DNA from 2 places in the Halalkalibacter sp. AB-rgal2 genome. Region 1 is predicted to be linked to the other one. Evidence: riboswitches for the same ligand, from Rfam matches in the RefSeq annotation. Region 1 holds a riboswitch; the other holds the start of a gene.
What was found. A riboswitch is a leader RNA that binds a small molecule or an ion and turns the genes downstream of it on or off. The one in region 1 is predicted to bind cyclic di-GMP.
Positions count from the first base shown of each region.

Region 2: linked by a shared signal. The riboswitch ahead of ACERJO_RS13490 (hypothetical protein) and the one ahead of ACERJO_RS12075 (anti-repressor SinI family protein) in region 1 are both predicted to bind cyclic di-GMP.

Region 1 covers NZ_JBGUAV010000013.1:66,561-74,136, forward strand. The annotation lists gene ACERJO_RS12040 (asparagine synthase-related protein) at 1-240, shown strand, start outside; gene ACERJO_RS12045 (paeninodin family lasso peptide) at 255-368, shown strand; gene ACERJO_RS12050 (HPr kinase/phosphorylase) at 430-1,380, shown strand; gene ACERJO_RS12055 (lasso peptide biosynthesis PqqD family chaperone) at 1,355-1,657, shown strand; gene ACERJO_RS12060 (lasso peptide biosynthesis B2 protein) at 1,678-2,148, shown strand; gene ACERJO_RS12065 (nucleotidyltransferase domain-containing protein) at 2,145-3,311, shown strand; gene ACERJO_RS12070 (ABC transporter ATP-binding protein) at 3,322-5,124, shown strand; gene ACERJO_RS12075 (anti-repressor SinI family protein) at 5,435-5,608, opposite strand; cyclic di-GMP riboswitch class I at 5,627-5,710, opposite strand; partial or broken gene ACERJO_RS12080 (manganese catalase family protein) at 6,012-6,104, shown strand; gene ACERJO_RS12085 (DUF2225 domain-containing protein) at 6,272-6,961, shown strand; gene ACERJO_RS12090 (chemotaxis protein CheX) at 7,020-7,478, shown strand.
Region 2 covers NZ_JBGUAV010000017.1:5,062-12,637, reverse strand. The annotation lists gene ACERJO_RS13520 (sensor histidine kinase) at 1-619, shown strand, start outside; gene ACERJO_RS13515 (ABC transporter ATP-binding protein) at 693-1,457, shown strand; gene ACERJO_RS13510 (ABC transporter permease) at 1,447-2,892, shown strand; gene ACERJO_RS13505 (FtsX-like permease family protein) at 2,834-3,415, shown strand; gene ACERJO_RS13500 (SDR family NAD(P)-dependent oxidoreductase) at 3,517-4,275, opposite strand; gene ACERJO_RS13495 (methyl-accepting chemotaxis protein) at 4,412-5,233, shown strand; cyclic di-GMP riboswitch class I at 5,322-5,408, shown strand; gene ACERJO_RS13490 (hypothetical protein) at 5,572-5,832, shown strand; gene ACERJO_RS13485 (YbaK family protein) at 6,011-6,451, shown strand; gene cwlD (N-acetylmuramoyl-L-alanine amidase CwlD) at 6,894-7,576, shown strand, end outside.

The DNA of each region.
Region 1 (7,576 bases):
ACGATTAGAGGTGTTCAAGGGAATGATAGCGTTTTTCGTTTAAGACGGCATTGGCAAGCATTTATAGCTGATTTAAAAGCAATGGTCAATGATTCTATTTCACAATCTGTCTTTCATATTCCTGCTTTAAAAGAAGCGATTAAAAAGCTTGAAAATAATGACAATAACATAATTACAGATGAATACGACTTACTAATGAAAGCATATATTGTTTATCGATTTATATGTAAAACGACTTGAAAGGAGGTGAGAATATGAAAAAGGTATGGCAAGAGCCTACATTGGAAGTGCTAGAAGTAGCAATGACAATGAGTGGAAAAGGGAAAAGACCAGGTAAGAAAAATGATGGTGTAGAGGACTGCTCATAATTTTATACTTAATGGAGGTCAGCAACTCGTTGACCTCCACCATCAAATTATAGGAGGTATTATGTACAATCAACCAAAAGAGAATTACTATGCATTTGCATTTGGTTTACAAATAGAAAGTGAGTGGCCGTTGCCTGAGCTTATTCATGCCGAGGAGGCCAAAAAAGCTGATGTAACAATTAAAGTCAGTGATTTAACAAATGAGTGGGAGAGACATGAAAAGGAATGTAATCTCGTCATTACAAAAGGAATTGTTATGTTTAAGATTGATCATACAGCCACGTATTTAGTTAAAGGAGGGCATACAATTGTCGTGTCTCCAGAAGTTATGGCTGATGAACGTAAAGTGCGTTTGTTTCTTTTGGGGACATGTATGGGAATTATCTTGATGCAAAGAAATATCCTCCCACTACATGGTAGTGCTATTTTGATAAATGGTCAGGTTTACGCAATTGTGGGTGATTCGGGAGCTGGGAAGTCGACTTTGGCATCGGCACTCATTAAACAAGGCTACCGGTTATTAAGTGATGATGTCATAGCTGTTTCTTTGGATGAAGACAATGTCCCAATTGTATCACCAGCATACCCACAACAGAAGCTTTGGCAGAAAAGCCTTGATTATTTTGGTGAGAAATCAGACCGTTATTCTTCTATTTTTGCAAAAGAGACAAAATATGCTGTCCCTGTACATGAATATTTCCATACAGAACCACAAAGCCTTGCAGGTGTATTTGAATTAACAATGAAAAAGAATGGTAAAGTGAGGCTTTCTGAAGTAGAAAGCTTAGACCGCTTTCGTCTATTAGGGGAACATACGTACCGTCAATATTTACTTGAACCATTAGGGTTATTAGAGTGGCATTTTACGATGATAAGTAGACTTCTAAGGAATGTTCGTGTATTTCGAATAGAGAGACCAGAAAATGAGTTCACTGCACCTATAATAATGAAAGAAATGGAACGTATGATAGTGAAGGAGGATTGCTATGAAAGCGAAAAGCGTTTTGTCTAATGAAGATCAGGTTGTGCAAGCAAAAGGAAACGTCGTAAGTGATATGGATGGTGAAAAGGTGATGTTAAATATAGCTAAGGGGAAGTATTATAATTTAGGATCAGTTGGTGGAGATATATGGGAATTAATTGAATCACCAACGACTATTGGACAGGTCGTCATGAAGCTACATGAACAATATGACGTAACAGAAGAACTATGTGAAAGGCACGTCATTCAGTTTATTGAAAAACTATTGAAAGAAGATTTAATTGTCCTTCATTCTAAAGGGGTGTAAGAAAGAAAGGGGAGAGTAAATTGTTCCAGGCATTAAACACCTTTATGAAACTAGACTTTCATAGGAAGCTGCTATTCATTGAAGCTTTTACCTTCTTAGCTATTGCACGTACCTTAAAGCTCCTTCCCTTTGCGACGGTTTCTAAATGGTTAGGAGAACAACATGCTGAGTCTGCCTTTTGTCACTCTAAAGAGACGAATCAATTAGTTGATGATATCGCATTAGCTATTGAAGTGATGAGTCGTTATACATTTTGGGAAAGTAAATGTCTCGTTCAAGCGATAGCAGCGATGAAAATGTTAGAGCGGCGTCGTGTTTCGAGTACTCTGTATTTAGGAGTTATGAAAGAAAAACAAGGGCAAATGGCTGCACATGCATGGCTTCGTAGTGGCTCTTACTATGTATCTGGAGCTGATGAAATGGAGAGATATACAGTTGTTCAAACCTTTTCTAAGCAAATAATAGCAAAAGAGAGTAGGAGAGGAGTATGAGAAGCGAGTATCGGTTAGAAGAAAAATTATCGTTAGAATGTAGGTATTTGTTGAAATGTGTGAGGAATCAAACGGATATTGATATGGTGCATACAAAAAAAAAACAATGGAATTGGGATCGGTTTTTGAACTATGCGATTCATCATCGTTTATACCCAGTGCTATATCCTATTATTAAGCGTAGTAATGTAGATTTTCCGAAAACAATTATGGCAGCTTTAGAAGAAAGGTATCAAGCGAATACGTTTAAAATGTTGTACTTCACATCAGAAATGGAAAGGTTGAGTGTTCGATTTTTTCAGCAAAAGTTACATGTTCTTTTTTTGAAAGGCCCTATACTAGCCGAATTATATGGTGATCTATCTCTTAGGACATCCTCAGATCTAGATGCATTAGTACCAATTAATGAATTATCTAAAATGGATCAGCTTCTTAAAGAGGAGGGATTTATTAGGGAGGAACCACTGCCGACCATTTTAAATGATTGGAAATGGCGACAGCACCACACTGTATACAAGCATGAGGAAAGTGGTATGAAATTTGAAGTTCATTGGAGGTTACATCCCGGTCCTGGAAAGGAAATAAGCTTCAATACACTTTGGGCAAATAAAAGGCTACATAGCCAGTTAAATGGGCATGTATATTGTTTAGGGTATGAAGATTTATTTGTGTTTCTTATTATACATGGTGCAAGACATGGCTGGTTTCGGCTACGCTGGTTGTTAGATATTCATCACATGTTACATATGGATCTTAATTGGGAGTTAGTGTGTGCTCATATTAAGCAATACTATCATCCTGCAGTTGCAGGTCAGGCACTATTTTTAACTTCTGAAATGTTTCGTACAAAGATTCCTGAGAAGCTCACTCATTTGATGAATAGAAAAGCAGAAAGACTTTCAAGGACAGTTCTCTACTATTTAGAGGATTTAGTTGATCCCCATAGTGAACCGCTACCACGTGAAATCTCTGTATACAATCGTCGTTACTTATTTTCCTTAATGTCGTTTAAGAAAAAGTGTGTCGTAATGATGGGTTATCTATACCCTTACCCAGAAGATGCTCGAACGTTAAAGCTTCCAAGGAAATTACATTATTTATATTTTCTATTGCGTCCATTTCTATGGGTATGGAGGAAAACACGAAGAGTAGCGAGTATTTAAGGGGGAAAAAATGAACTCCATCATATATTTTGTGAAACAGATCCATTCTTATAGTGGTAAAGGGCTCTATGTCAACTTAATGGCGATGTCATGTATAAGCTTATTAGAGGGTATTGGCATTCTATTGTTAATTCCAATGATTAGTATGAGTGGAATTTTACCTTTACAAGGCGAGATTGCAAGAATTGCTTTTTTATTTGAACCATTTGAACAAATACCGTCATCGATCGGACTTCCAATCATTTTACTTCTTTTTGTTATGATTGTTATAGCTCAAAATGTTTTACAACGTTACATAACGGTTAAGAATACTGAAATCACAAACGGTTTTTATCGATATTTACGATTTGAAACGTATCGTTTAATTCTTCAAGCGAAATGGGCATTTTTTGTAAAAAAAAGAAAATCTGATTTAATAAATATACTTACAAATGAAATTACGAAAGTTGGAGCAGGAACATTTACCTTTTTACAATTTGTCTCGTCTTTTATTTTTACGCTGATTCAAATTAGTATTGCTTTTTGGTTATCACCTACTATTACGGGGTTTGTACTCTTAAGTGGATTACTACTGTTGTTTTTTTCTCGTAAGTTTTTATCGAATTCAATGAGATTAGGAAGTCGTAATCATGAATTAAGTAAGGCGTATTTAGCTGGTGTAACAGATCAAATAAATGGAATTAAAGATATTAAAAGTAACACACTAGAGCTAAATAGATTAAGTTGGTATGATTCGGTTACAAAGAAGATGAAAGAAGAGCAGGTTAACTATACGAAATTACAAGCTACATCTCAAATGTATTATAAAATCGCATCTGCCTGCTTAATGGCTATGTTTATTTTTTTTTCGATTAACTTGTTTCATTCACAAGGAGGACAATTATTACTTGTTATTGTGATTTTCTCTAGACTGTGGCCTCGTGTTACAGATATTCAAGCATCTATGGAGCAGATTGCTAATACGGTACCTGCTTTTGAAGTCGTGAAAGCCATTCAACATGAGTGTGAAGAATTGAAGGAATTTCACAAGTTTGATAAAGGAACTCGGCTTAATGTTCATAATCATATTGAGTGTAAAAATGTGTATTTTTCATATAATGATGAAGGAGAAAGTGAATCGAATATATACGCACTTCATAACATTTCTGTACGAATACCCGCTAATAAAATGACAGCTGTCGTTGGTCGTTCTGGAGCAGGTAAAAGCACCTTGATTGATCTGTTTATGGGCTTAAATAAACCACAAAAGGGGCAGGTTTTGGTAGATGGATTACCATTAACGGAAAAACGATTAATGGATTTACGACAATCGATTAGTTATGTACCACAAGAACCTTTTTTGTTTAATGAAACGATCCGGGAGAATTTAATGCTAGTAGCTCCACATGCTACTGAACAAGAGATGTGGGAAGCGTTAGAGTTTTCAATGGCAGCTGATTTCGTCAAAATGTTACCAAACCAATTAGATACGATAATTGGTGATCGTGGGATGAAGCTATCAGGAGGGGAAAGGCAACGTTTAGTCTTAGCTCGCGCGATTTTAAGAAAGCCTACTATTCTCATTTTGGATGAAGCAACAAGTGCCTTAGATTCAGAGAATGAGAAGAAGATTCAAGAGGCATTACGTCATTTACAAGGAAGTATGACGATTATTGTTATTGCTCATCGTTTATCAACGATACGTGATGCGGATCAAGTGATTGTACTAGAACATGGCCATATCATACAGTCAGGTGAGTATGCTAAATTGGCAGAAGAAGAAAAAGGAGTATTTAGACATCTATTACAAAACCAAAAGCAAGCGATTCCTTAATAATATAGTTGAGGCCACTTTAAAAGTACAAATCAACATTTTCAGTACCTTTGAATTGACTAGCAATGGCTTCACTCATATCAATCTATTCAAAACAGACAATGGTTTTGCACATTGCTTAAAGGGGACAGGAAAAGTTAGAAACCAAACTTTTTAAATGACCTCATAGTTCGGATGGAGGGCGTCCTCCGTTCGGGCTTTTTTGTATTGAAGTAGAAAAGGCTCATAGTGAAAAAATATGAATGGATGGAGGAAGTAAAACAGCGGTGAGTTTGACAAAGCCTCCGGAGGAGACTTTGTCTCTAGCGAGTTAAGCTAATGAGTTTGATTGTTGTATCATTTGTACGGTTAGAGAATGTTTGCTGCCTTGTTTAAGAAATAAGCGAACTTCTTCGGGGGATAACCCTATTTCCTTTGCCTCTTTCATTAATTGTTCCCACTCTTGATCAATTTCCTTAATATTCTCCAGGGGTAATACAAACATCAAGATTCCTCCATCTTTATCGGTAGCCCAGCCGTCATAGTTTGGTTCCGTAGACCTGTGGCTTTGCGTCCTTGCCTTTCAACAAGTTTGCCTTTTCTTAATTTCTGTTTTTTTAAAGGGGCATGAATTCAAGAAATGAACGGTAATTGATCGTACTATTATAATATCATAATTCGAATGTCATTTAGAGTATTTTTATTCCAATTATTCCGACATTGATCAACAAAATCAAAAATAATCATTATTGGTCAAATATAGAGTTATTAGACAAACTTCGTCAATCATACGTCATACAGTAAGTGACTTTGTATAGATGGATTGGGATAGTTTAATTTTGCTTATTGAGTTCCTAAGCCAGATCATCCAGACGTTAATGGCGGGAAATTTGGGAGCTGTCGACATAAAAAATTACATGTATCAAACATTAAATTTTCGAAATAAGAAAAAGTTTAAGCCGTTTTATGATTTAGTTGCTAGTATTACTGCTGAAGAATTTATTGCATAATTTTTTCTTGGAATGTGGTGCTAGAATACATAAGATGAGAGTTTACGAAGGACAGATTATTTAGGTATAAGAAAAATTCCATTTCCCTCTAGTATAATAGGTACTTTTGAACTAAAATAAAAGAAAGACAAATAGACTAGGTGATAAAATTGAATGAAATGCTGACACCGTTATATGATAAAGAGAGTGTTTGTCAAATATGTGCTCATAAACACTCGACTAAACGAGTGCGCACTCGTTTTTTGAAAGTAGAAAATATTCATACTGATTTTTTTACTGAGTATAAAGACTCTAGTATTCATCCTTTACTATATGAGGCTATCGTATGTCCTAATTGTGGATTTGCCTTTATGGATACATTTTCTTCTAGCATTAATAGTGATTCTCTAAATGTCATTAAAGAACAGTTAAGAGGTTGGTCAGTACAAGATTTTGGACAAGAACGACATGTGGTAGATGCTATTAAAGCTACAAAATTGGCAGTTATTAGTGGGATGGTAAAGAAGGAAAAAACAATTGTTATGGCAAGTTTATGTTTAAGATTAGGGTGGCTTTGTCGAATGAGAAAAGATGAACAAGAAGAAAGGCGTTTTTTGTTGAAGGCGTTAGAAAAGTACAAAGCGTCTTATTTGGAAGCTGATTACGATGGTACAACGATGACAGATATTAAGATGTTATACATGATTGGAGAAATTGCTAGAAGAGTTGAACATACAGAAGATGCATTGAAATATTTAGCAAAGGTTGTTGAACATAAAAATAAACACGAAGAGAAAAAAATAGTAGAAATGGCACGTGAACAATGGTATGCTATTCGTGAAAACGACAAGGAACGACAACTTTCATAATAATTATCTGTCACTATTCGACATGTGTGTTGTCGTGGTGCTTTTGGGGGAATGTTACGTGAATGTTAATCATGTTAATGCAATAAGTAGAGCGACGAAAGAGATATTAACAAATCACTTTGGCTTAGAGATTAATCAAGAAAGACCAAGTGCAGGTACTGGATCAATTCCATCAAACAATGTGGCTGTAATACTAGGAATAAAAGGGGAACTTACAGGTCAAATTATTGTAACGTTTTCAGGAGAAACAGCAAAGAAAATAGTAGGTACGATGATGGGTGGTATGGAAATCCAAGAACTTGATGACATGGGTTGGAGTGCTGTTCAAGAATTTGGTAATTGGGTAGCAGGGACAACTGCTACCGAACTTTCAAAGGAAGCCTGTACAATTGATGTAACAACGCCGATAGTCAATGAAGGAGATTCTAGATTTCATTCTAAATTACCATTTGTTACAATTCCATTCACTACTAGTATTGGAGCAATTAAAGTGCATATCGCTGTTAAGGAAGAGTAATAAAACCGCCTATAAGGTGGTTTTTTTTATAAATCAGAATTTATCGCAGAAGTAAATGTACAATATACCTTTCAATATAATGTATGTTATTATGAGGA
Region 2 (7,576 bases), on a different contig from region 1:
AAAAACACCGGTGTCTGTTATGGAGCTCATATTAGATCGTCAATTAGAGAATGAGGAGGATATGAAGAGGCTGAAGCAGGAAAATAAAATGTTACATACGAGGATTGAGCAAGGTTTAACGATGATACGAATGGAACGTTTTGAGAATGATTTTGAAATTCGTGCGGTTCACCTAATCACTTCGTTACGAGAAGTGATTAATGAGAGAAAGAGCGACTTTATCTATAACAGCGTCTACCCACTTATTGAATGTGAGCAAGAAGAGTTACTTGTCCTAACAGATAAAAAATGGAATAACATCATGCTAGATCAAGTTATCTCGAATGCCATTAAATATTCTAGTGGTCAAGGCAAGAAAATGATAGTTCGCGTGGAGCGCGAGCATCAGCGTGTCATTGTATCGATAACGGATCATGGAATTGGGATACCTCCCTATGATATGGAGCGGATTTTTGATCCATTCTTTACTGGTGAGAATGGGCGCGAGTTTCGCCACTCTTCAGGAATTGGCCTCTATTTATGCAAGAAAATCGCAGAAAAGCTAGATCATGCATTATCCGTTCATTCAGAGTTAAACAAAGGAACGACGGTTTCGATTACATACCTTACAAAATCGTAAGGTATTTTTAGCTTGAGCGATGGTTAGGACATAGCTTGTTTATTAGTGTATAGAGAGAGGAGGGGGAAGAAGTATGGAGATTGTACATGTAGAACGATTAATGAAAATATATGGAGAGCATCAACAACAAGGGGCTACAACAGCGCTTGATGGTGTGAGTCTTTCCATTCAAAAAGGTGAATTTGTTGCGATTATGGGGCCATCAGGTAGTGGGAAAACGACCTTGCTCAATTTATTGAGTGGGATCGATAAACCGACGGCTGGAACGATTACGATAGCCGGTGATGAAATAAGCACGATGCAGAGAGAGCAGCTTGCCTTATTTCGACGAAGGCAGTTAGGCTTTGTGTTTCAAGAGTTTCATCTGCTTGATAGTCTAACGATCAAAGAAAACATTATATTGCCGATGATTCTAGAAAAGAGGAATTCCTCGTATATGAACGAAAAGGCTGCACATGTCATGGGGTTATTCGGGATAAGTGAGCTTGCTGGTAAATACCCTTATCATGTGTCTGGGGGACAACAGCAAAGAGCTGCTGTATGTAGGGCGTTAGTGAATGATCCCGATATCCTTTTTGCGGATGAACCGACGGGGAACTTAGACTCGAAGTCCTCGACGGCTATATTAGAATGCTTTCACGACATCGTAACGACATTGCAAACGACGATTTTAATGGTAACACATGATGTTTTCGCAGCGAGTTATTGTCAGAAGGTAATTTTTATAAAGGATGGGCGTATTCATTCTCAGCTTATGAAAAAAGGGAGCCGGAAACAATTTCTCGATCATATTATGGATAACCTTGCTGTTCTAGGAGGAAGAAGCCATGACCTTTAATGATCTTGTTTGGAAAATGGCGAAGGTGAATCAAAGGAAATACCTCTTTTATTTTATTTGTAATAGCTTTGTTGTGACGGTTTTTTTTATGTTTTCAACGATTTATTTTAACGAAGCGATTGTCCATGCAAATGAAATGGAAGAAGAGGCGATTTCAGCTGTATTAATGATCCCTACAGTGGCGTTACTTGCATTTACGGTTTTCTTTATCAATTATGCCCATTCGATTTTTATTAAAAGAAGGAAAAAGGAATTTGGTCTTTTCATGATGTTAGGAATGTCTGATAAAGATATTCGTAAGCTTCTGCTGCTAGAAAACGGTGCGATTGCCGTGCTATCACTTTTGGCGGGATTATTGTCAGGGAGCGTCGTTTCGCGATTGTTCTTTCTTCTGCTTATGAACGTCATTGATTTAAATGATGTGCCATTTGAATTAAATGGAAGGATGTTTGCTGCGACAATCGGAATCTTCCTCGTTATTTTTTCAGGGGCTGTTTGTCACTCATTAATCGTGACGAGCAGGAGTGAGATTACAACGACATTTAAAGATGGAAGGGTCTCTGAGGGAAATCGAATACGTAGTCCATTACTTGGTGGTGTCGGCATTGCGCTCGTGATTGGTTCAATAGCTCTGCAATACTACTTTTTTTCTGAGGTGGATAACAGCATTAATGATGGTACAGTTCTTTTAGTCGGGACCGTTGTTTTATTGATTGGGCTTTATTTGAGTTTATCTCAGCTAGGAAGTGTTATGCTTGAACTTGCAAAGAAAAAAGAGTCTTTCTATTATAGGCAGGTGCTGTTTTTAGCAAATGTTGACTATAAATTTAAACAATTAAAAGGCATTTTTATGTTAATTATAACGATGGCAATGGTAACCATTTTCTATACGTCGATGCTCCTTTATTTCTACTCGTCTGCAGAACAGCTAGCGGATGAACGGTATATATATGATGTCTTCTTTCCTCAGACGACGATGAAAAATACGATTTCTAATGAAGAGCTAGAGCAACTTTTTCATACAAACGATCATGTCATTGAGGAGCACGATGTATTAGAAGTGGTTGATTACTTTGAGCCTCATCCTCAATGGGATGATTATATTCGTTATAGCTTTATTTCGATTGAAGAGCTTAATCAATTATATTCAAAGGAATTGTCTGTAAGTAAGGGTGAATATATTTATTTTGAAAACACAGATTCATTATATGCAAATGATCGTGAGTTTGCTGAGAGGACCATTTCGATTGATGAAGATTTATCATTCTCTATGAAGGAGAAGTTAATCGCACCCGTTTTTGATCATTCTTCGCTGTATTTTTCGGATTTTATAATTGTGCATTCAGATGATTACTCAAACATTAAAGAGAGCCTTGATGTGTATACATCGAATTTCCATTTCGGATTGGAAAGGAGCAGGGGATGCCTTCTATGAGCTAAAGGAGCGTTTTCAAGCAGGGAATAGTGAGATGGAACGGGATCCGTTAATGTCGTATCTGTATTATGCTTCAGAGGAAGATGTGATGAAGCCACGTTCTAAAATAGAGGAATATCATTTAAATCGTAAAGCAGGTGGGCTGCTCTTCTTTGTGTCGAGCTTCTTAGGTGCATTATTCTTTCTCGCAACCTTCATGCTATTGTACCTAAATGTGTTCTCGAACATTGAGCAAGAGCGACAAACATTTGGAAAGCTATACAAAATTGGAATAACGGAAAAGGAAGTAAGGAAAAATATTGCAAAAGAACTACGCTTGCTCTTCTTTTTCGCTCCAATTAACGGCTTGCTCGTTGCCTATAGCTATATTGTTATTTTTGCTAAAGATGGTGGAGGGATCAAGGAGAATACTCTACTTACGACGAATTTCATCATCGTTGCGCTCTTTTATTTCACCTTACAAATCGTGTATTATCAGCTCGCGAAGCGTAAGTTTATGAAGGAATTGATGGGGTCATTGTGAATGTGGTGAAAGTATAAGATTTCAAAGAAAGGACTCGTCCACATAGATACGTATTGCATGAGGGCACATTGCCTTCATGCAATACAAAACATAAAAAGCTCCTATAATGCCGTTAACCCACCATCAATTGGATATACGGCACCGTTAATAATCGCAGACTGATCGCCTAATAAATAAACGACTAAATGCGCAACCTCTTCTGGTGTACCGTAACGTCCAGCAGGAATGCCTGATTCGACAGCTACTTTTGCTTCTTCTGAACCTTGGGTGAAGCGCTCCATCATTTTTGTTGCCGTTGGTCCTGGAGCAATGGCATTAACGCGAATACCTTGGCCCGCATATTCTCCCGTAGCTGTTTTGGTTAAGCCGACAACAGCATGCTTTGTTGCTGCATAAGGACTCACACCTGGAGTACCGACAATTCCAGCATTGGAAGCAGTGTTCACAATCGAACCTCCCCCATTTTCAAGCATTACTTGAATAACGTATTTCATTCCGTAGAAAACACCCTTAAGATTAATATCGACCACTTTTTCAAATAGGTCATCAGGGTATTCAGCTAACTTCGTAACAGACCCTTCTATTCCAGCGTTATTGAAAAACATATCAATCGTTCCGAAGGCTTTTACTGTTTCATCGACATATTGTTTTACTTCATCCCGTGAGCCTACATCTGCTTGAACGAAGATGGCTTCTGCTCCGAGCTCTTGAATAAGAGATACGGTTTCTTCTCCGCCTTCTTTTGAAATATCAACAACTGTTATACGTGCACCCTTTTCTGCAAGTAGTAAGCAAGTCGCACGCCCAATTCCACTACCGGCTCCAGTGATAATCGCTACTTTATTTTTGTATAGTTCCATATTCATTCCTCCATTTCAGATTTAGTATGCAATATGAACTAAAAAAAATACAGTAAAATGCTTTACTTTTTATGAAAAAAGGTCGATATTTGATATGTGACGTTCAATAATATTGAGAATAAAAGGAGTTTTTTAGTTGGATAAAGTACAAGCGTTTATTACATCAGTACCATATATAAAAGAGATCTTACGAGAGGAAACGATGATTACAGTTTTTGATGATAAGCAATATTTGTTCTATTCACCAAGTGCTGAATTAAATTTCGAGCATAAACCAGGAGATCCACTGCCAGATGCCTATTTGAATTTTGCTATGGTCAATGCAGAAGGGACAACGGTTGTAAAGGTGCCGGCAGAAGAATTCGGGGTGCCGTTTAATAGTATTTCCTTTCCAATTAAAGATGAGAACGGCAAGGTGATTGCAGCCGTTAATGCTGCTGTAAGCACGAAAAATCAAGATGTATTTAATGAAATTATTTTAAGTATGGATAAGGTAGCTGATTCGTTACTAGGAAAAGTACAACACATTGCTGCACATTCTGAAGAGCTATCAGCAACGACTGAACAAATTAATGAAAATACAAAGAGTACAGTAGAGCATTCATCGAAAATTACGGAAGTGACTGGTACGATTAAAGGGATTAGTGATCAAACCAATTTACTCGGTTTAAATGCAGCAATCGAGGCTGCTCGGGTAGGTAAAGAAGGTGCTGGTTTTGGCGTAGTTGCAAATGAAGTGAGAAAATTAGCGATTGACTCAAAGAACGCAACTTTAAGCATAGAGGATACATTAACAGCTATTAAGTCTTCGATTGAACAGATGCAGGAGGATTTTCATGAAATTGCGACAAGCTCTCAAGAAGAAGCGAAGCTCGTAACCGAATTTATGGCGGAAATTGAGAACTTAACGGAGACATCAAAGAAACTAAAGACATATATGGAGTCAAACGTCCTATAACAAGGATGAAAATGTATCTAAAGTAAGAGAAAACCTTTGATTTTTATACTTATAATTGGTACAATTGAAACATAAAATAAATAATTGTTCACGATAATAGCAAACTTATTGAAAAATAAGGACGCAAAGCCGCGGGCCTAAAGTAGGATTATACTAAGGTAGCCGGGTTGCCGAAGGGACTGATATGAGAGTGGATATCTATGTTCTTGGGTATCCGCTTTTTTTATGTGAATAATACATGTCCTAATGATAAATGTTTGTTGTATCTAAGATAGAACGGCATTAGGTAGTCCGACCGTGGTAAAAAACAGAAGGCCAAAATAGGAAGGGGAACGAACATGTATAAAGTTGAACCGAATTTGAAGAGGTTATTGAATTTAACTGATTGGTCTATTGAACAGCTCATTACCCGTTATAACGACTTATTGGCAGACTTGAAATTTGCTCGAAATGCGTTTGAATTTGAGAAAACATCTGATATTAAGACAGAGATGGTATACATAAAAGAAGAAATGAATAATCGGAAAAAGGCTCAAATGGAGGAAGAAGCAAAGAAGCATCGAGAAGAGCTGGAGCTACTGATTTATAATAAGAAGTGAATAACAATGATGAAGAAAATGTTCCTAAAAGGTGAAACGACTTTTGGGAGCTTATTTTTTTTGGATAGACCTAGAGCTTTTATTATGTAATTAAACCCAAAACCGACAACGATTGCTCAGCATGTGTCATGGATCAACTCCTCATACTAAGGAAAACAAAACAAGAGGAGAGGATTTTGTGACAACGGTTGTAACAACATTAGCGGATAAACGAAGGGAGAAACAGTGGAAATTCGAGCGGAGTGTATTAAAGAGCTTATCATTAAAGGAGCTGAAAAAGGATGTACAGCTTCATTTTGAGTCTGTTTTTCCTGCTTATGTGCTTTCCCATCCATTTTTAGTTGATCCTTGTATGGATATGGCGATTGACGCTTACTTGTTAGGAGCGGACTACGCGAAATTTGGTTATTATGGCGAGAGTGAAATGGATGTCAAAAAGCGTTGTGATGAGGAGTTAACGGAGATTACCCATATGGTGTTCTATATGATGCAAGGTTGGCTGACTGATACAGAATATGTGTTGGATTCGCTAAAGGTAGCCACCGATGCCTTTGTTCATAATTGGTGGATCAAAGGCTTTCGTGAAGGAGAGAAGCGCTATCGGATGAGGTTGCATTAGATAAGAGGGTAGAAGTATGTAATGAAGGAGGGAGTGAGTAAGTGCTGTATATGGTTCCTCATTCCTTTATTTTTCCTTTACTTCACTTATTCATGTCGTTACGGTTCCTGATTCCTCTATTTCAGCTTTTATTGCTCTTTTGGTCTTATATAGCTCAAATAGAGGAATGAGGGTTCCTTTTTTCTTCTTAGGGAGCGGGGTTTGCCCGATTTAGAGGAATGAGGATTCCCTTTGTTCTTTGCGCGCTCCTATTGTCTCTCAATGGAAAGCGGAGACGATAGGAGGAGGCGGGGCCGCGCTGTATGCGGTTCGTTGCTGTTGTGCTTCGCACGACGGCATTAAGATAAGACTGCTGAGCAGCTTTTCTTAAAAATCACTTCATATTCTTTTACTTGTCCTAATATACATAAGTAGACGGGGACGAGGGGGGAATACGGTGACGATAAGAAAATGGTTAAAAGGTGTCATGTTTGCCATCGGTGTTGTGTGTTTATTAAGTGTGATTCAATATCAATTTGTTAGTAACGATTCATGGGGAACGTGGAACCTCCCTTTGTCTGGGAAGGTTATTATTATAGATCCAGGACATGGAGGGATTGATGGTGGAGCGGTTTCGAAGGCCGGAGTGTTAGAGAAGGATGTGACATTGGCCATTAGTGAGCAATTACGTGACTACTTACAAGAAGCTGGAGCCCTTGTTTTGATGACGCGTGAAGAAGATCGAGATCTTGCTGATGCTGATACGCAGAAGATCCGCCATCGTAAAATACAAGATTTAAAAAGACGTGTAGAAGTGATTAATGAATCAGATGCAGATTTATTCGTTAGTATTCATTTAAATGCCATCCCTTCACCTAAATGGAGCGGAGCGCAAGTCTTTTATAATCGCGCGATTCCTGAAAATGAACCTATGGCTAAGTTTGTCCAAGATGAGCTTCGGGTTAATTTGGAAAATACGACTCGACAAGCTAAGCCAATCCATAACGTATATGTTATTAAAGAAGCAACCATTCCAGGTGTATTAATTGAAGCGGGTTTTCTTTCTAACCCATTTGAATCGGAACAGCTGAATACGGAGGAATACCAACAGAAAATTGCAGCGTCTATCTATCAAGGGTTATTACG